One region of the Colwellia sp. BRX8-4 genome, then DNA from elsewhere that is predicted to be linked to it. Evidence: predicted binding sites of a transcription regulator. Region 1 holds the regulator's gene; each other region holds the start of a gene.
The links. The regulator LexA, encoded in region 1, represses DNA repair genes until DNA is damaged. The targets are predictions, from matches to a motif close to TACTGTATNNNNATACAGTA.

Region 1 (6,772 bases):
TCTAAGTCTGAACGGGCGGTAAGCAAAATAACGGGAATATGAGAAGTAAGTTCATTCTCTTTTAATTGTTTAAGTACTTCGAAGCCATCAATGCCCGTTAGCATTATATCGCATACGATAAGGTCTGGTATATATTCCTCGGCGATGAGCAGTCCTTGTTCGCCGCTCATTGCTAATAAACAATGATGTTGCTGTTCAACCACACGTTTTATGTGATTTTGCATATCGAGATTATCTTCAATAACTAACACGACATTATGTAAATGATTTTTTGTTTTAGTTTTATTATTATTTTGTTCTAACAGCAATGATGATACTTCGCTTTGAGATACACTCATTGGCACTTGAGTTTCTATTTCGACAGCGGTAGCTAAAGGGATTGATAGAGAAAACTTACTGCCTTTATTGTATTCACTGACTAAATTGATACGCCAGTTATGCGCTTTTACCAATTCATTAACTAAAGATAAACCAATACCTACACCAAAAACAGCATGATTTTTTTCATCATCAGCTCTTTGAAAGCGTTCAAATATTTTACTTTGTGATGCTTGATTAATACCTATGCCGGTATCTGTAATCTCTAAAATAACATTATCTTGATCAACATAAGCACTGACCTTGATGCTACCGCCAGCAGGTGTATATTTAATCGCATTAGCAAGTAAGTTGAAGATGATTTTTTCAAAACCCTGAGCATCACATTCTAGCCACAGATCATCAGATATTTCAGCATCAAAACTTAAATCATTTTGTTTAGCTAAGCGTGAAAATGAATCAATTGGCATAGCCATTAACTGACTTAATCGATAAGTAGACAATGAAAGCTTAGGGTTGTCAGTAAGGCGAGAGAGTTCTAATAGTTGTTCAACCATACGAACTAAACGCAAACCATTACGCTTAGCGGTAGTAAGTTCCAACCCTTCTTCTTTACTGTGAGCTTTGAGTAGATATTGGTCTAAAATGCCATTAATAATTGTCAATGGCGTCCTAAACTCATGGGAAATGTTCGCAATAAACTTATCTTTTAAATCTAACATCTGCTTTTCAGCTAACTTTCGTGAAGTTAAATTAATAAAGGTAATAACAATAAGGGGTTGTTCTTCGCGATCTGCCCACTGCAATTCAACCTGAACTGGGAATTCAGTACCATCGGCACGTCGAGCAGCACACTCTACTGAAATACCGATATCTTTACGTTGTAAGGCGTATACATTACTTTTGAAGCCAAAAAAGTAATGCATAGTGTCTTCTGCAGAAAAAAGTGCGCTGACATTCGTGCCTTTCAATTCATGTTCTAAACTTTGGAACAATTGAACTGCGGCAGGGTTTGACGATAATATTTCCCCGCCCGTTGATGTCGTCAAAATAGCATTATTAGATGCTCGGACAATGGCTTTGTCTTCACTATTAAGAATTGAGCTGAGTAATTTATGGTTGGTCTGTATTAACTCTTTTTGTTCTTGTTGCTGAGTGAAAGCGTTTTCCTTGAATTCGAGCGTGTTTTTTCTTTTATTGTAAGCAATCAGAATGACTAAAATAAAAGCAATAACGCCCCAAATACCAATAACAAAAGACTGCCAGAAAGAATTTGTAATGTAGTGTGCCCCAACTTCTAAACCAACGATATGAATGCTAAAAATAATACTCACCAGCAATAAAATGTAAAATTCGGGAAAGGTATCTTTTGAAATAGGTTTGGTCGGTCTTTGAATGTTTAATGATGCACTTGCGGCAAAAATAAGACCACAGTATGGGATTAACGCTATTAAGCTGTTCGTATAATTGTCTTTATAAAGGGCTTGCTCTTGAAGAAGAAAATAACTATTAGTGTTATCAACTAACAAAGCTAATGAGGCAATGGCTAATGGCCAATAAATAGCGCGCCAAAACTTTTCACGACAAAAAATAACACAGCTGATTAGTCTAATAAAAATGAGGCCAGAAATAGTGATATGAAATAATAATGACGGTAATAACCTGTGATCTAACGCTTTTGAAAACTCTTCTGGCAGCAGTACGAAATAACAAAAACAGGTGACTGTAAAAAATAGTGCTGGCACTCGACCCGCAATGTATTTATTGAGTGGCGTTTCGCTGAGATGCGGGTTGGTTTCTATGGCCAGTAAGATAAAAAAGTAACTGAACAAAGAGAAAAAATCTTGCAGGATCGGGGGGGTGTTTATGTAGTTACCTGCGAAGATAACACCCGAAATAAGATCAATGATAATAGCGAGAGAGAAAAACTGCCAGAACAATTTTAATGAACGTGATCTGGTCTGTAAATAGCTATGAACAACAAAGAATACTGCGGTAGCCTGTAATAATATAGTAGGAAGTGATAGCAAAAAAGCAGAGGAAATATCAAGCGTGCTGGTGATCGTTGCATAGGGTAATAAGGTTAAAATTATTGTAATAAATAAAAGTGTTTTTTTATTAAAATATAGCAATGATGTGATCCAATATTAAAGTGACGTTTAGTATGTTGCCTAATCATGAGGCTAATTATTTTCTCCTTTAATAAATATAGTATACATTAATTTAACACTATATAAATGAATGAAAAGCTTTCACTGGCTATTTATATCGTTGAGTAAAAAGGCTAATTTTTCAATATTAGCATTCGACAATTGCCGATAATCAAAATAGGGACACACAATTAAATTTTTAGCTTTATCAATAGCAAATTGCTCATCTAGCCAAGTGAAATTAGCGTTTAGTTGATTTGTCGCTAACAAATTTTTGGCGTAGGTTTTTCCACAAATAATATGCAGAGTTTGCTTAGTGGTTGATAACTGAGGCGGAGAAAATAATAAAGCCGTTTGAGAGCCTTGCTGCAGCAAAAATCGCTCTCGATATTTTTGCCAAGTTGGCGCAAGTGTTGAGTAAGCGAATTTTTCTTTATCGAGTGCGTAAAGCAGCTTCGCATAAACATTGAAAACTTTCCGCCAACCATTGCCACAAGCTTGATTAACCATCTCTATTTCGCCCAAGGTTAGCGGCGATAGACAAGATAATTGCTGATATTCAAGCATACTCGGTTTATTGCCAATATAAACGGCGACGCTAAAGTTTGAGCAACCTAAACCAATAACATTCAATGGTACTTAACTCATTTTACGTGGGGGGTATGTTGAATTGTAAATTTATAATCGAGACAAGTAAAACGTCCTTAAAATTTTTTTGCTTGAATGTATGTAGTTACTGGTAAAGTTAGATCGATTGAAGATTATCAATGTCTAACAGATAACTAATATAAAATGTTAATATCGTATAGCTTTCTATGGCTATTTAAAGGTCCACGCGAGAAGTTTATCGAAAAAAATGACATTACAAGGGTAATGGTTTCAAATTTTGTTGGAGAAAACTGTTTTATATTTTATATTTGTGGCAGCTAAAAATATATTGCTTAGCTGCTGTTTAACATGACTACAGTATCAATAATGAATTCTAAAAAAAAATGATGGAGCGCAGCTATGAATGAAAAAATTGCAGCACTTAAGTCAGACCTAGCGCTACTTAAAGAACAATTTAGTAAAAAAATTACTGATGCAGAAACTCGTTTAAAAAATATGATTGAACAAGAAAGCTTAGATACTTCGGTTGAACGTGGCTATAAAATTCAAGCTTCTTTTGAAGAGCCAGCAGATTCTTTAGCTAATGGTGAATGTGTAATTTTACTGCATGGGCTTGCACGTTCGGCTAACTCCATGAAAGCTATTGAAAAACGATTGTTAGCAGAAGGATATTTTGTGATAAATATCAACTACCCTTCTAGAGATTATTCGATAGAAGAGTTGGCTGAAAAAGTGATTTCTAAAGCGCTATTAATTTGTGAAAATCGCCAAGTTAACTTTGTTACCCATTCAATGGGCGGTATATTAGTTCGCCAATATTTAAGTATGCATAAAATACCTAATTTACATAAAGTCGTGATGCTAGGTCCACCAAACAAAGGCAGTGAAGTTGTTGATAAACTAAAAAATACACCTGGTTTTAGTTTCATCAATGGTGATGCGGGTATGCAATTAGGTACCGGCGAATTCAGTGTCCCTAGTAACCTTGGCAATGCTAATTTTGATTTGGGTGTTATTGCCGGTAATCAAAGTATTAATTGGATATTATCAACACTTATTCCTGATAAAGATGATGGTAAAGTTTCGGTTGCTAGTACCAAACTTGATGGTATGAATGATCACATTGAAATGGAAACGACCCATCCATTTATGATGAAAAACGAAAAAGTTATCGAACAAGTTATCCATTATTTAAAATCAGGGAGTTTTCAAAAATAATTCGACTAGAAAACTTGCCTTTACTAACGACCTGTATATACTCACAGTAACAACTGTGTAAATTTACAGGCTCCCTATGCTAAATGAAATCAGCGAATTACGCCCTCTAACGAACCGACAACAACAAGTTTTTGATCTGATCAAAGACAAAATAAGCGATACGGGCATGCCACCAACGCGTGCTGAAATAGCCAAGTTTTTTGGCTTTAAATCAGCAAATGCAGCAGAGGAACATTTAAAAGCTTTGGCTAAAAAAGGCTATATAGAAATGTTGCCAGGTACTTCTCGCGGCATTCGTTTGACTGAGAAGTTAATGGAAGAAGCCGGTTTACCTTTAATCGGCAGAGTGGCTGCAGGTGAACCTATTTTAGCTGCAGAGCATGTTGAAGATCATTACAAAGTTGATGGTAATTTGTTCCACCCAGCTGCTGATTACTTATTGAGAGTTAATGGCGAAAGCATGAAAAATATCGGCATACTTGATGGTGACTTGTTAGCGGTTCATCAAACGACCGATGTACAGAATGGCCAAGTAATTGTTGCTCGTGTCGAAGAAAATGTTACGGTTAAACGTTATAAACGAGAAGGTAACATCGTTTACTTACATGCTGAAAATGATGACTTCTCTCCTATAAAAGTCGATTTGTCTGATCAAGAGTTTAATATTGAAGGGTTGGCTGTTGGCGTTATTCGCTCGGCAGACTGGATGTAATTAAGTTAACCTATCCAATAAACTTGGTGGTAACTAAGCCAATTTATCTAACAAATATAGTATTAAATATGTAAAACTGCTCCGCAAACTTTAGTGTATAAAATAGGCTAAAGTTTGCTTTTCTAACCTTTCGTATTCTTTTCATGCAAACCTTTCTCTTTACTAAGAATAATTTTCACTCTAAAGCCCATTCAAACAACTTTATCTTTCTCTGATTAAAAAACAACCAAGATCAATTTTTACAATACGCGTATTTATACTCAGCTGTTTATTTTTAATACTACGGCTACAGCCCTTTGTTATTAGGCCTTTGCCTGTATTAGAGTTGATACTCTATTGTTTTTATTGGTTTTTATTTTAAAATAGCTCGATTTTTAAATTGACCCAGATCAACTTTTAAGTAATTCTAGTTTGGAATGTGTACAAATATAAATATAAGGCGATGTTGTCGACGCTAACTGGTTGATAACAAAATCGCTAAGAAAATAATAAAAATCCGTACTAAAGGATGTGTTTTGTCCTAGGTATCAAGTTTTAAACTTTTATAGGGTGAAGGAGATGTCGTGTGAAAAGACGTAACCTAGGTTGGCTGTTGTTGGGGAGTGTTCTTTCCAGTTCAGCTTGGGCAGATATGCAATTAAATCTGACCAAGGGTGTAACAGAAGTAAGTAGAGATGTTTACGATCTACATATGCTCGCAATGTATATATGTGTAGCAATTGGTGTGGTCGTTTTTGGTGCTATGTTTTGGTCAATGGTTTTCCATCGAAAATCCAAAGGGGCTAAATCAGCAGATTTTCATGAAAGTACAAAAGTAGAAATCCTCTGGACAGCAATTCCCATTGTCATTCTTATCGCTATGGCTGTACCAGCAACAAAAACACTGATTGAAATGGAAAATAACGACGATTCTGACGTTACCATTCAAGTTACCGCCTCTCAGTGGAAATGGCATTACAAATATTTTGATCAAGATATTGAGTTCTACTCCGTTTTATCGACGCCAAGATCACAGTATGAAACACAAGAAGGTAAACACCTTAATGTTGATGCTGGCGATAAAGTCAAAGGTGAAAATTACCTACTCGAAGTTGATAAACACCTTGTCATTCCAGTTAATAAAAAAGTACGATTTTTAATCACTTCTGACGACGTTATTCATGCTTGGTGGGTACCTGCTTTTGCTGTAAAGCAAGATGCTAACCCAGGATTTATTAATGAAGCATGGACAAAAGTTGACAAGCCTGGGATATACCGAGGTCAGTGTGCTGAACTTTGTGGCAAAGACCATGGTTTTATGCCAATTGTTGTCGAAGTAAAGTCTGAAGCAGACTATGCAAAATGGCTTGATGAACAACACCAACTCAACGCTCAAGCCGCTGCTGCTGAGAAAGCATCTCTTAACGCTTCCGCATCAATGGATGAATTGATGACCTTGGGTGAAACTACCTATATTGCCCACTGTGCTGCCTGTCATCAAGTTTCTGGTGCTGGTCTACCTCCTGCATTTCCTGCACTTAAAGGAAGTCCAGTTGCTACGGGTAGTATTGCCGAGCATATTGATATTGTACTCAATGGTAAAGCGGGTACAGGTATGCAAGCTTATGGTAAGCAGTTAAGTATGAAGCAAATTGCTGCAGTTGTGACCTACGAGCGTAATGCTTGGGGTAACAATACCGGTGATGCCGTACAAGCCGCTGATGTTAAAGGTGCTGCTAAGGGATCAGGCAATGACACAGAAACACCGGTAGCAGTTGCTGAAATG
Region 2 (6,772 bases), on a different contig from region 1:
TTGCCCTTAAAGGTGATGAACCCTCAAGAAAACGCATGATCGAAAGTAATCTGCGTTTAGTTGTTAAAATTTCCCGTCGTTATAATAATCGTGGTTTACCCTTACTTGACCTTATTGAAGAAGGTAACTTAGGTTTGATCCGCGCAGTAGAAAAATTTGATCCCGAACGAGGATTTCGTTTTTCAACTTATGCAACATGGTGGATACGTCAAACGATTGAACGTGCCATTATGAATCAAACACGCACTATTCGTCTCCCTATCCATGTCGTTAAAGAACTCAATATTTATTTACGCACTTCGCGTGAATTAGTACAAAAGCTTGATCACGAACCTACCGCAGAAGATATTGCTGAAGCGCTTGATGTGCCAGTCGCTAATGTCACTAAAATGCTGCGTCTAAATGAACGTATGACCTCAGTCGATTCCCCCTTCGGTGGTGAAAACGATAAAGTATTACTTGATGTTATCCCGGATGATAAAAGTGGTGGTCCAGAAGGTAGCTTGCAAACATCCGACATTAAAAATAATATTATTCACTGGTTAAACGAACTTAACTCTAAGCAACGTGAAGTACTTGCCCGTCGTTTTGGCTTATTAGGATATGAAGCGGCAACATTAGAAGATGTTGGCGTTGAAATTGGTTTAACACGTGAACGTGTTCGTCAAATTCAAGTTGAGGCGCTTAAGCGTTTACGCGATATTTTAAGTCAACAAGACTTATCGATTGAAGCCTTGTTTCAAGCGTAGATATTTTAGCTTCGATAAAACAAAAAACCAGCAATTGCTGGTTTTTTTTATTTAATATTAAGGGCTACATTTTACTTTTAAACTCAAATAATAAATCTAATGCTTGTTTGGGGGTTAAATCGTTTACATCAATTGATGACAATGACTCGAGTACGGGGTGAGTATTATCAATAAATGAAAGTTGCTCAAAGGGTTGTTGTTCGACATTGATAACAGAAGGAGCCTGTTGTCTTTCCAGTTCAGCCAAGCGTTGTTTAGCCCGTTGAATAACGGTCTTAGGCACACCGGCAAGTTGTGCAACTTGTAAGCCAAAGCTCTTACTTGCAGCGCCTTCTTGAACGGTATGCATAAAGACGATGGTATCACCATGCTCAACCGCATCTAAATGAACATTAACCAAGCTTGGTATCTGATCGGCTAACAGGGTTAGCTCAAAATAATGACTAGCGAATAAAGTAAAGGCTTTAGTTTTAATCGCCAGCATTTCAGCGCAAGCCCAAGCAAGAGATAAACCGTCATAAGTACTGGTTCCTCTGCCTATTTCATCAAGTAACACTAAACTTTTTTCTGTTGCATTATGGAGAATGTTTGCGGTTTCTGTCATTTCAACCATAAAGGTTGAACGACCACTCGCTAGGTCGTCAGAAGCGCCAATACGGGTAAATATTCGATCAACCATACTAATGTTTGCCGCATCAGCAGGGACATAGCAACCAATATGAGCCAATAAAACAATGAGCGCTGTTTGACGCATATAGGTTGATTTACCGCCCATATTAGGACCCGTAATGATCAACATCTTACGTTCATTATTTAAGGTAACAGGATTAGCAATAAAGGGCTCACTAGTCATTAACTCAACGACAGGATGACGACCGGCTTTAATCTCAATACCGTCATTTTGGCTTAGACTTGGTTTAACATAATTTAGGCTTTCTGCGCGTTCTGCAAAGGTATTTAAAACGTCTAGTTCTGCGACAGCTTGAGCAAGTAATTGCAGTTTTTCTAAATCAGGTAACACTAAATCGAACAATTCATCATATAAACGTTTTTCTAAGGCGAGAAACTTACTCTGTGCGCTAAGCACTTTTTCTTCATGTTGTTTTAGTTCATTAGTAATGAAACGTTCGTTATTTTTTAAGGTTTGTCGGCGAATATAATCATCAGGTACATCGTTCGCGGCAGTACGACTCATTTCAATAAAGAAGCCATGAACCCTGTTATAGCCTACTTTTAAGGAACTAATACCGGTACGTTCTTTTTCACGCGCTTCGAGTTGAGCAAGAAATTCAGTTGCACCATCACTTAAGTCACGTAAGACATCAAGCTCTTCATGATAGCCTTTGGCAATAACGCCACCATCACGGATAAGAACGGGTGGATTTTCAACTAAAGCATGCTGTAATAAGTCGTGTAAGTCGGGTATTGGAAAGCTTTTTGACGCTAATTCAGTGATATGTGCTTGCTGACAAGTTTGTAAATGTTGCTGAAGTTCAGGCAATTGACTTAAAGCATTACGTAAACGAGCAAAATCTCTTGGACGCGCAGAGCGTAAGGCAATGCGAGAAACAATACGCTCAATATCACCAAAAGATTTAAGTTGGCTAAATAATTCAGTCGTTAAATCTTGTGACAATAGTTCACTAATTGCATTTTGACGTGCAGTTAATATGTTTAAATCACGTAAAGGAAAATGTAACCAACGTTTTAGTAATCTAGAACCCATTGGTGTCGCTGACTTGTCTAATACCGATGCTAGGGTATTTTCAAAGCCACCTTGTAAGTTTTGCGTGAGTTCTAAATTACGACGAGTTGCCGCATCTAAAATGACACCAGAAGCAGAAGACTCACAAATAATGGCTCGAATGTGAGGAAGCGCACTGCGTTGACATTCTTTTACATATTGAAATAAACAACCAGCGGCCATTAAGCCTAATGATTTATCACCAACACCAAAGCCAGAAAGTTCTTTAGTGCCAAATTGTGTATTTAGTAAATTAGTAGCTGTGTCTAAATCAAACTCCCATTCAGGTCTTCTTCTTAATCCTTGATAGCCTTTTAGTAACTCTGGCGCTGAGAACGATTCACTGTAGAGTAATTCAGCAGGAGATAAACGCTGTAGTTCAGCTTGTAACTGTTCAATGGTATTTGGCTCAGTCAGTACAAAGCGACCACTTGTCATATCAAGATAAGACAGCCCAAAGCGTTGCGATGACTTATTATTACCTTCACTTACCGCAACAATTAGGTTGTCATGCTTATCAAGTAATAATGCTTCATCACTCACCGTACCTGGGGTAATAACCCTAACAACTTTACGTTCAACAGGGCCTTTACTGGTTGCTGGGTCACCAATTTGTTCACAAATGGCAACAGATTCACCCAGTTGTACTAATTTTGCTAGATAATTTTCCACCGCATGATAGGGAACGCCCGCCATAGGTATTGCATTACCCCCTGTCTTGCCGCGAGCGGTTAATGAAATATCGAGCAAATCAGATGCTTTTTTCGCATCATCAAAAAATAACTCGTAAAAGTCACCCATGCGATAAAAAATTAAAATATGAGGGAACTCAGCTTTAATGGTTAAGTACTGGCGCATCATAGGGGTGTGTGAGGATAAGTCTAAGTTTGCTGTCGTCATTTCTATGCGGTAACTCATAAGTTCAATGAAAGAGTAAGGTGGCAATTATGTCATAACTGGCAAATTTAGACTCTATTTATTTAACTAAAGTTTTTACTGAATACGATAATGTTTATGCAATTATTTTACAGCAATAATATAAACAGTAACTTTTTGTCGGGTAATGGCTAAAAGTTACTGTTGCTGTTTATTCTCATTTTTTTCAATGACTTAAAAGTCTCCTTATTTTACTTTTTATAATATAATTAAAATAGTTGTAAAAAAGCTTGATACTGTACGGTCATACAGTATACTTGCTTCATCAAAACGAAATCTTAGCAACATCGGCGGAACAAACATGAAAGATGACAAAGAAAAAGCATTAGCAGCAGCATTAAGTCAAATTGAAAGACAATTTGGTAAAGGCTCAATTATGAAGCTTGGTGATAATAACACCATGGATGTTGAAACCATTTCTACAGGTTCATTGGCGCTTGATGTTGCACTCGGTGCGGGTGGTTTGCCACTTGGGCGTGTTGTTGAAATTTATGGTCCTGAATCAAGTGGTAAAACAACGTTAACGCTTGAAGTTATTGCTGAAGCTCAGCGTAACGGTAAAGTTTGTGCCTTTGTTGATGCTGAGCATGCACTTGACCCTATTTATGCTGAAAAGTTAGGTGTTAACATTAACGAATTACTTGTTTCTCAGCCTGATACCGGTGAGCAAGCATTGGAAATTTGTGACATGCTAACGCGTTCAGGTGCTATAGACGTTATTGTTGTCGATTCTGTTGCTGCACTTACACCAAAAGCAGAAATTGAAGGCGATATGGGTGACTCTCATATGGGATTACAAGCCCGTATGCTTTCACAAGCAATGCGTAAGTTGACAGGTAACTTGAAAAAATCAAATACCATGATTATTTTCATTAACCAAATTCGTATGAAAATTGGTGTAATGTTTGGTTCTCCTGAAACCACAACGGGTGGTAATGCACTTAAGTTTTATGCTTCTGTTCGTTTAGATATTCGACGTATCGGTGCTGTAAAAGCAGGCGACGAAATTATTGGTAACGAAACTCGCGTAAAAGTGGTTAAAAACAAAATAGCGCCTCCTTTTAAACAAGCAGAATTTCAGATTTTATATGGCGAAGGTATTAACAGCTTAGGTGAATTAATTGATTTAGGCGTTTTGCATAACATGGTTGAAAAAGCCGGTTCTTGGTATAGCTACAATGGCGATCGTATTGGCCAAGGTAAAGCAAATGCGGCTAAATCTTTAGCAGAAAAACCTGAAATGGCAAAAGAACTTGATAAGCGTTTACGCGACTTACTGTTAATTAAAAGTGTAAGAGCAAGTGAAAAACCAGCTAAAGAAGAAGAAGCTGTAGAATAAACATTACACATTAAACATAAAAGTTTAAACAATTATTAAGCCACTGTATTTACAGTGGCTTTTTTATATCTAATTAATGACTTTGCTCTCTTATGCCATCGTTCTTTAATATGCTGATATAGTGTTTTACCTAAGCATCTTTACTGCCCGAATACCCCCCCGTTTTTCTACGTAGCACTCTATTAGGTTAGTTCCACCAATATTTACTCGCTAGGGTTATAGATGACAAATAATATTAACGTAAAAAACATTATAGACGTCTATACGTTTAGATGTTGACATAGCTAAAAATACACGTACCATAAAATGATAATATTTATATATCCGTTATCATTCGTAGTGCTCGAGTTAGTCGAAACCTGTATGTTGATTGGTAGCCATAATATAAGTTAATAAATGAAAGTAGAGAACGAAGTGTTCATGCTTGTTTGACATTATTTGATTAGGTAAACGCTATGCCCATTAAAATTCCAGATTTATTACCTGCTTTGTCTATTTTAGGTGAAGAAAATATTTTTGTAATGTCTGAGCGTAGAGCGGCAAGTCAAGAAATTCGCCCAATGAAAGTCGCTATTCTCAATCTAATGCCTAATAAAATTGAAACAGAAGTTCAAATATTACGGGTATTGTCTAATACACCTTTACAAATAAATGTCGATTTTGTACGTATTCACGCCAATGAATCCAAACATACGCCGAAAGAGCACTTAGATAATTTTTACCGTCTCTTTGATGACATTAAAAATACTCAATACGATGGCTTAATTATAACCGGTGCACCATTGGCGTTAATGGAATACGAAAAAGTAACCTTCTGGGATAAAATTTGTGAAATATTTGATTGGGCTGAAGAAAATGTCACCTCAACAATGTTTTCTTGTTGGGCTGCTCATGCCGCTCTATATCATCACTATGGATTGCGACGACATTTAAGAAAAGAAAAATTATCTGGTGTTTTTCAGCATAGCCCTGTTGACCAAAAAGAACAGCTTACCCGCGGCTTTGAAGAATTTTTTAATGTCCCACACTCACGATTTGGATATATTGATAAGTCTGATTACCTATCAATTCCTGAATTAAAGATTGTTGCTGAATCTCCACAAGCAGGCGTTTATGTGGTCGCGAGCAAAAATAAACAGCAGGTCTATTTAACCGGTCATCCAGAATATGACTCAACCACGCTAGATGAAGAGTTTCAACGTGACCTTAAGGCTGATATCAACGCAGTTATGCCCAATAATTACTATATTAATGATGATATAACAAAAGTGCCACACAGTTCATGGCGTAGTCATGCCAGTTTATTATTTACTAATTGGTTAAACTATTATGTCTATCAGATCACACCGTACAAGCTAGACGCAACAAATATTAAAGCAATACACCCAGACGCAGAAATATAAACAGTGTCGGATATATCTAGCCATTAAATTAAGTTTGAAAGTAAAAGTAGAGAAATAGTATGAAAAAATCAGCATCATTTAGTCGTCTTGAGCAACAAATACAAAAAAGAATTCTTATTTTAGATGGTGCTATGGGGACGATGATCCAAGCCTACAAATTTGAAGAACAAGATTACCGAGGTGAACAGTTTGCTGATTGGCATCTTGATGTCAAAGGCAATAATGATATGTTAGTGCTTACACAACCCGAGGTAATTAAAGCTATTCACTATGAATACCTTGAAGCGGGTGCTGATATTCTTGAAACGAATACTTTTAATGCCACGACGATCGCGATGGCAGATTACGATATGCAGTCTTACAGTGCGGCAATCAATTTAGCGGCGGCACAAATAGCCCGTGCAGCAGCGGATGAATTCACCGCTAAAAAACCTGATAAGCCTAGGTTTGTTGCCGGTGTTTTAGGGCCAACGAACAGAACATGTTCTATTTCACCCGATGTTAACGATCCTGCTTATCGTAATGTGACTTTTGATCAATTAAAAGATGCCTATATAGAATCAACGAAAGCACTGATTGAAGGTGGCTCAGATATTATTCT
Region 3 (6,772 bases), on a different contig from region 1:
GCAGAAGACATTATCTTTGATCCCAATATTTTTGCGGTCGCAACCGGTATCGAAGAGCATAATAACTATGCGGTAGATTTTATTGAAGCGGTTGCCGATATAAAAGAAAACCTACCTCATGCGATGATTTCGGGCGGTGTTTCTAACGTGTCATTTTCATTTCGTGGTAATAACCCAGTACGTGAAGCGATTCATGCGGTGTTTTTATATCACGCAATAAAAAATGGTATGGACATGGGCATTGTAAATGCAGGTCAGTTAGCTATTTATTCAGATATTCCTGACGATCTCCGCCTTGCTGTTGAAGATGTCATACAAAATAGCGATGACGACGCAACAGAACGCTTACTTGATGTGGCTGAGTCTTATCGGGGGCAAGCGGGGAGCAAAAATAATAAGGCTGATTTAACCTGGCGTGAGCTACCGATTAAAGAGCGTTTAGAATACTCTTTGGTTAAAGGCATTAATGAATTTATTGTCGAAGATACTGAAGCAGCAAGGCTAGTGGCTGAACGACCTCTTGATGTTATTGAAGGACCATTAATGGATGGTATGAATACTGTTGGCGATTTATTTGGTGCTGGCGAAATGTTTCTGCCACAAGTGGTAAAATCAGCCCGAGTAATGAAACAAGCTGTTGCTCATTTAAATCCATTTATTGAAGCTGAAAAAACTGAAATAAAATCAAACGGTAAAATTTTACTGGCAACGGTCAAAGGTGATGTCCACGATATTGGTAAAAATATAGTCGGTGTTGTTTTACAATGTAACAACTACGAAATTATTGATTTAGGTGTCATGGTTTCTTGTGATGATATCTTGCGTGTGGCGAAAGCCGAAAAGGTCGATGTGATTGGATTGTCAGGTTTGATAACACCGTCACTTGATGAAATGGTGCATGTCGCTAAAGAAATGAAACGTCTTAATTTTGACTTGCCGTTACTTATTGGTGGCGCGACAACATCAAAAGCTCATACTGCCGTTAAAATAGAACAACAATATCAACATCCGGTGATATATGTGCCTAATGCGTCGCGTTCAGTTTCAGTCGTTAGTACCTTACTTTCAGATGATAGTGAGAAACGTGCGGCATTTTTAGCGCGTCAAGATGATGAATATGTGCGGGTACGTGAGCGTCATTATAAAAAAGGACCACGTTCAAGCTTAATATCATTAGAAGATGCACGCGCCAATGCTGCGCCGATAAGTTTTGAAAACTATACCCCTAAAATACCCAATAAACTTGGTATTACGGTACTTGATAATCTTGATTTAAATGTCATTCGAAACTACATCGATTGGACGCCATTTTTCATGACTTGGCAATTATCAGGCAAATATCCGCTTATTTTACGACACGAAGTGGTCGGCGAAGAGGCAACTAATCTATTTAATGATGCTAATGCTTTATTAGACGATATTATTAACAGTAAAAAGTTAACGGCAAAAGCGGTTTTTGGTCTGTTTCCAGCTCATCGTCAACAAGATGATTTAATATTGTTTGCAGATGAAAACCGAGATAAGCAATTGATGAAATTGCATCAATTACGTCAACAAAGTAAAAAGCCAGCAGGGCAGTTTAACCGTTGTTTGGCTGATTATATCGCGGATAAAACCTCAGGTATTAAAGATTATGTTGGTGCTTTCGCGGTATCTGCAGGTTATGGTTGTGACGAGCTAGTGAAGGAGTTCGCCGCTCAACATGATGACTACAATAGTATTTTAGTTAAAGCTGTTGCCGACCGATTAGCAGAAGCGAGTGCTGAATATCTCCATGAAAAAATTCGCAAAGAATACTGGGGATATGCCCCACAAGAGTCGCTTGCTAATGATGATTTAATTCGTGAAAAATATCAAGGTATCAGACCTGCGCCGGGTTATCCTGCCTGTCCAGAGCATACTGAAAAAGGTTTGTTGTGGGAACTACTCAATGTTGAAGAAAATATCGGCATGGAACTAACCTCAAGTTTTGCCATGTGGCCTGGAGCCGCGGTTAGTGGTTGGTACTTTGCTCACCCAGAATCAAAATACTTTGCGGTCGCTAAAGTCGCTAAAGACCAAGTGATTAATTATGCGACTCGAAAAGGGATGACATTGCCACAAGCAGAGCGTTGGCTGTCAGCTAACTTGGATTATGAACCTGAGTAATTAATAGAGTCATTATCATTTAGTTTATACGGCAACGGCCTTAAATCTCTGTAAAGTAGGTTTAAGGCCGTTGTTCATTTGACTACTCAATGTTAAACGACGAGATGACCTGTGTTGTGTATTAAAAGGTTCTTTCGATAAACCAATAAATAGCGATAACGGCGATAAGCGCACTTAACGGTATCACCACGTATTGTCTATATTGAGTTTTTTTAGCAAACCAGCGCGTCGCTAATAAAGCCAAAGCAACGACCGTTATTTGACCCAACTCAACGCCAATATTAAATGAGATCAAGCTACTGACATACTCACTCTTGGGTAAGCCCAGTTCAATAAGTACTGCTGCAAACCCTAAACCGTGCAGTAAACCAAAAGCAAAGATAATGGGTAAGCGCCACTTTGTTAGTTTGTGATAAAAAATATTCTCAATAGCCACGTAAGCAATTGATAAGGCAATAAGCGGCTCTACAATGCTGCTGGGTAGGTTGATAATACCAAATATACCCAAAGCTAGCGTAATGGTATGGGCAAGAGTAAAGGCACTTACCTGCCAGAGCAGTGTTGATGTCTTAGTGGCTAATAAAAATAGCGCGAGCACAAAGAGAATATGATCAAGCCCTTGCGGCAGAATATGTACAAAGCCCTGATAGATATACTCAACAATATTAAGTAGCTTAATTTCGGCTGTTGAAAGTTTACGTACACCACCCTTGATATCATCAATAGAAAAGTGATGGCTGTTCTGGCCGGATAGCACTAAAGATTTCTCTGAACGGCTGACTGTTAATAAGACATCCCCTAAGATGGGCGAAAATATCAAGGCTGCGTTGTTACTTTTTTGTGGTAATTGACCCTGCGACGATAGCTTAATGGTTTTAGTCGGTGAGTCAGCGCGAAGTCTTGCTTTTAATTCAAATACCGTTAGCCCTGAAAAAGGGGCAACAAGCACACTTTCTTCATCAATAATAAAAGCGCTTTGTTGATTTATTATTTGCAATATTTTTGAGAGTAATTGCTTTATTTCAATTAAAGAGAGGTTTTTTAGATGATTAATTAAATCTGCCTCATCTACTGATGATTTTTGATGACTTTTAATGACATGCAAAACATCAATATCGATACTAAGTTGGTAGTTATTATCTACAAGTAATTTTAGCTCTGCTTGGTTAGCTTCATTGGTGTGAGCATTCACTAGTGCAGGTGATAAAAGTAGTAATAGGGCAAAAGTTGTTTGTAAAAGGCGCGTAATCATAAAAGTAATATCAGCTAGTCATTGATAAAAAATAAAGCGACAAATTAACGTATTTAGCACGAAATTAACAGTGGTCAAATTATTATTTCAGTATTGAACTATTAACTTAAAAGTTTATACTGTGTTTGTATACAGTTTAGGTTGAGTTGCCCATAGCGAAAATATGCTTTATTTTTTCACAACGAAATAAGGGACTTTTGATAAACATGATTACTATAATTAAGACATGACTAAAACATGACTCAAAGTCGAAAAATAATACATATAGATATGGACTGTTTCTATGCCGCTGTTGAAATGCGTGACAATGAGTCTTTACGTAATGTGCCACTTGCGGTAGGCGGTACAGGGCCCCGAAGCGTCTTGTGTACGTGTAATTACCAAGCAAGAAAATTTGGTGTTCGCTCGGCAATGCCAGCAATTAAGGCGATGCAACTTTGCCCTGATCTAGTTATTGTTTCAGGCAGAATGGCTGTTTACCAAGAAGTTTCTGCACAAATAAGGGCGATATTTCAACGTTACACTCAGTTGATTGAACCATTGTCGCTTGATGAAGCCTTTCTTGATGTTACCCATAACAAAGAGTTTAACGGCAGTGCGACGCTTATTGCGGAGCAAATACGTCGTGATATTTTTAATGAACTCAATCTAACCGCCTCGGCAGGTGTTGCTCCTAATAAATTTATTGCTAAAATTGCCAGTGATGAAAATAAACCTAATGGTCAATGTGTTGTTACGCCCGCAGACGTGAGTGGTTTCGTTGAAAATTTACCATTGAAAAAAATTCCGGGTATTGGCCCAAAAACAGCACAAAAATTATTGGGTTACGGTTTCTCGTCATGTGCAGATATACGAGCAAGTTCTGTTGCCGTATTAACACCTATTGTCGGCAAGTTTGCCCCTGCATTGTATCAACGAAGTTTTGGTATTGATCATCGCCAATTAGAAACCGACAGAGTTAGAAAATCATTAGCGATAGAAACCACTTTTTCTCAAGACTTGTCTTGTGAAAAAGAGTGTGAAAGTGCCGTTGAGCTTTTATATGAGAAGCTTTTAGTGAGATTAGAAAAACATCAACATATGGTTATTAGTAAGCAAGGGATTAAACTTAAGTTTAATGACTTTACCCAAACAACAGTTGAGCAGCAAAGCAGCCACTGTGATGAAAACACCTTTAAACAATTACTGTTAAAAGCACTGTTGCGTAGTCAATCTAGGGGAATACGTTTAATAGGATTAACGCTAGGTTTTGCTGAGCATAATAACAAAGAAACACAGCAGCTTTGTTTTAGTTTATAACCGGTACTGACTTGATATGATGTCAGTACCGGTATTTTAGTTTTTATTACTGTGCCTATTACTGTGCTTATGCGGGTTTAATGATTTCTTTAACCGCCAATTCTAATTTTGGATCGTTAATATTTGAGCTGGTAGATTTGAAAACAACTTGTCCACTTCTATTGATAAAAAATGTCGTTGGTGTACCTTTTACGCCATATAACTTAGCAACTTTTTCACCTTCAACACCGGTAATAAATTGATAACCTCGTTGAGTAATCGAGTCTTGTGGTTTTGCTCCTTCATCTTCACTAAAACTAATAGCAACAATCTCAATGTCGGTATTTTTATACTTTTCAGTTAGCTCGACTAATTTAGGCTGCAATTTTTTACAATAGGGACACCATGTTGCCCAAAAATGCAAAATCACCGGCTTGCCCTGATAGTCTGCTAATGAAATGCTTTTACCGGCTTGGGTTTTTAGTGTCCAGTCTGGGGCTTGGTTGGCTTTATTGTCATTGGCGTTAACGTTGAACGACAATATGCTAACGAATATTATAATAATTGATAAAAATGCTTTCATGAAACAACCTACTTTTATTTATATGACTAACTACTATAGGAGACCTTGATTACGGCGAAATTATTTCGAGCTTTTTATTAACAAAAAAGCCTATCGTATTGATAGGCTTTTTGGCACTTCATTTAAAAGTATTATAAACCTAACACTTTTTTACCTTGCTTAAAGGTAATGTCAACAGGAATATTAGCCGCTTCAATACGCGCTAAGTCTTCTGCTAAATCGGCTTTAATGACACCGCTTTTTGCAACAAGTGCAGCCACACCTTCATAATCACCATTACCTTGTAAGGTTAAAATAAGCTCAGACAACGAATCAATAGCGGCAGTCATCTTATCAATGTTGACAGAGTATAACCCTTGCGAGTTACGGGTAAACGCCCCTTGCTCAGCAAAGTAATTAAACCGTACCATGTTGGCTTTACCGTGAGCAGATGTTGCGCCAAAGCGCACTGAACGGAAAATTCCCGCTAAGAAGGTTGTGTAATAATCTTGCAATGTACCTTCTTCAATGGCGCCTTTAATGAGTAACTGGCGGATCATATAAAGCCCAAGGATATCGGCTTTACCTTCTTCTAGTGCCGAAGCATGCTCTTTTAATGATTGGCGTACTGTGCCCTTATCATTAATGGTATTTTTGATACCCAAACCATGGGCAACCTCATGAAACATCGTATTAGCAAAGAAGGCATTGAATGTTACATTTTCACGTTGCTCAGCAACGATTAAGGTACTAGCAATGGGTAACATAATATTATCGAACTTAGCTTGCATCGCATTTTTAAGTTGTAAGCGGCGCGTACCTTTCTCTAACTGTACTTTTTCGTCATTGGGGAGATTAATCGCAATTGTTTTACTACCGGCATTAGAATGACCTGCATAATAAATGACGTCATATGCGTTTAAGTCTGCATCAGAGCCGGGTACTTCTTTTTTATAAGCTTTTTTAACGGGTAAGTCTTTTTGTAATTCGGGTAAATATTCAGCATATTTAGCGAGCTTTTCACTCCAGGCTAAATCTTTAATCAGCACATAAGATTCAAAAGCAGCGCGGTAACCATAAAGCTGATCTTCGTAGGTTTCTATTGGGCCAATAACGACATCAATAGGATTGTTTTTCATATCCATCCAAGCAAAATCAGACGCTTGAAAGTCATCATGACGGATTGCTGTTGCACGTAAATTTAAGTAATTTGCAAATTCTTTATCATCAGCAAAGCTTGATGCTTTTTCTAATATAGCCGCAATACGATTAATGCTATCGCTATAAAGCTCAGAAAAAGCCACTGACGTTAATTGTCCATCGCTGGTACGCTTAACGACCGAATATAAGCCACTTTTGTCAGCAAAATCTGCTTGCTCAAATTCAGCTTTGGTTAAGTCATTAGGGTAAAACTCTGCGCCAGCCGCTTTTGCTTGATATCCAGAAAGGAAAGGTTTATCGCCATCTAATCTATCCCAAGGACCATAATTGATACGGGCAAATTCACGGACCTTTTCATCATCAATACTAGC

Region 2: a site for LexA is predicted at 3,664-3,683, ahead of recA (recombinase RecA). Genes of this name have one in related genera too.
Region 3: a site for LexA is predicted at 3,518-3,537, ahead of dinB (DNA polymerase IV). Genes of this name have one in related genera too.

What each region holds. Positions count from the first base shown of each region.
Region 1 covers NZ_JACGVS010000001.1:141,878-148,649, reverse strand. The annotation lists gene H4J56_RS00640 (ATP-binding protein) at 1-2,450, opposite strand, end outside; gene H4J56_RS00635 (DUF6942 family protein) at 2,571-3,101, opposite strand; gene H4J56_RS00630 (alpha/beta fold hydrolase) at 3,477-4,295, shown strand; gene lexA (transcriptional repressor LexA) at 4,372-5,007, shown strand; gene coxB (cytochrome c oxidase subunit II) at 5,573-6,772, shown strand, end outside.
Region 2 covers NZ_JACGVS010000026.1:33,590-40,361, reverse strand. The annotation lists gene rpoS (RNA polymerase sigma factor RpoS) at 1-749, shown strand, start outside; gene mutS (DNA mismatch repair protein MutS) at 814-3,393, opposite strand; gene recA (recombinase RecA) at 3,731-4,768, shown strand; gene metA (homoserine O-succinyltransferase) at 5,224-6,171, shown strand; gene metH (methionine synthase) at 6,231-6,772, shown strand, end outside.
Region 3 covers NZ_JACGVS010000026.1:25,809-32,580, reverse strand. The annotation lists gene metH (methionine synthase) at 1-2,148, shown strand, start outside; gene H4J56_RS17060 (HupE/UreJ family protein) at 2,270-3,400, opposite strand; gene dinB (DNA polymerase IV) at 3,638-4,699, shown strand; gene H4J56_RS17050 (peroxiredoxin) at 4,767-5,261, opposite strand; gene H4J56_RS17045 (dipeptidyl-peptidase 3 family protein) at 5,393-6,772, opposite strand, start outside.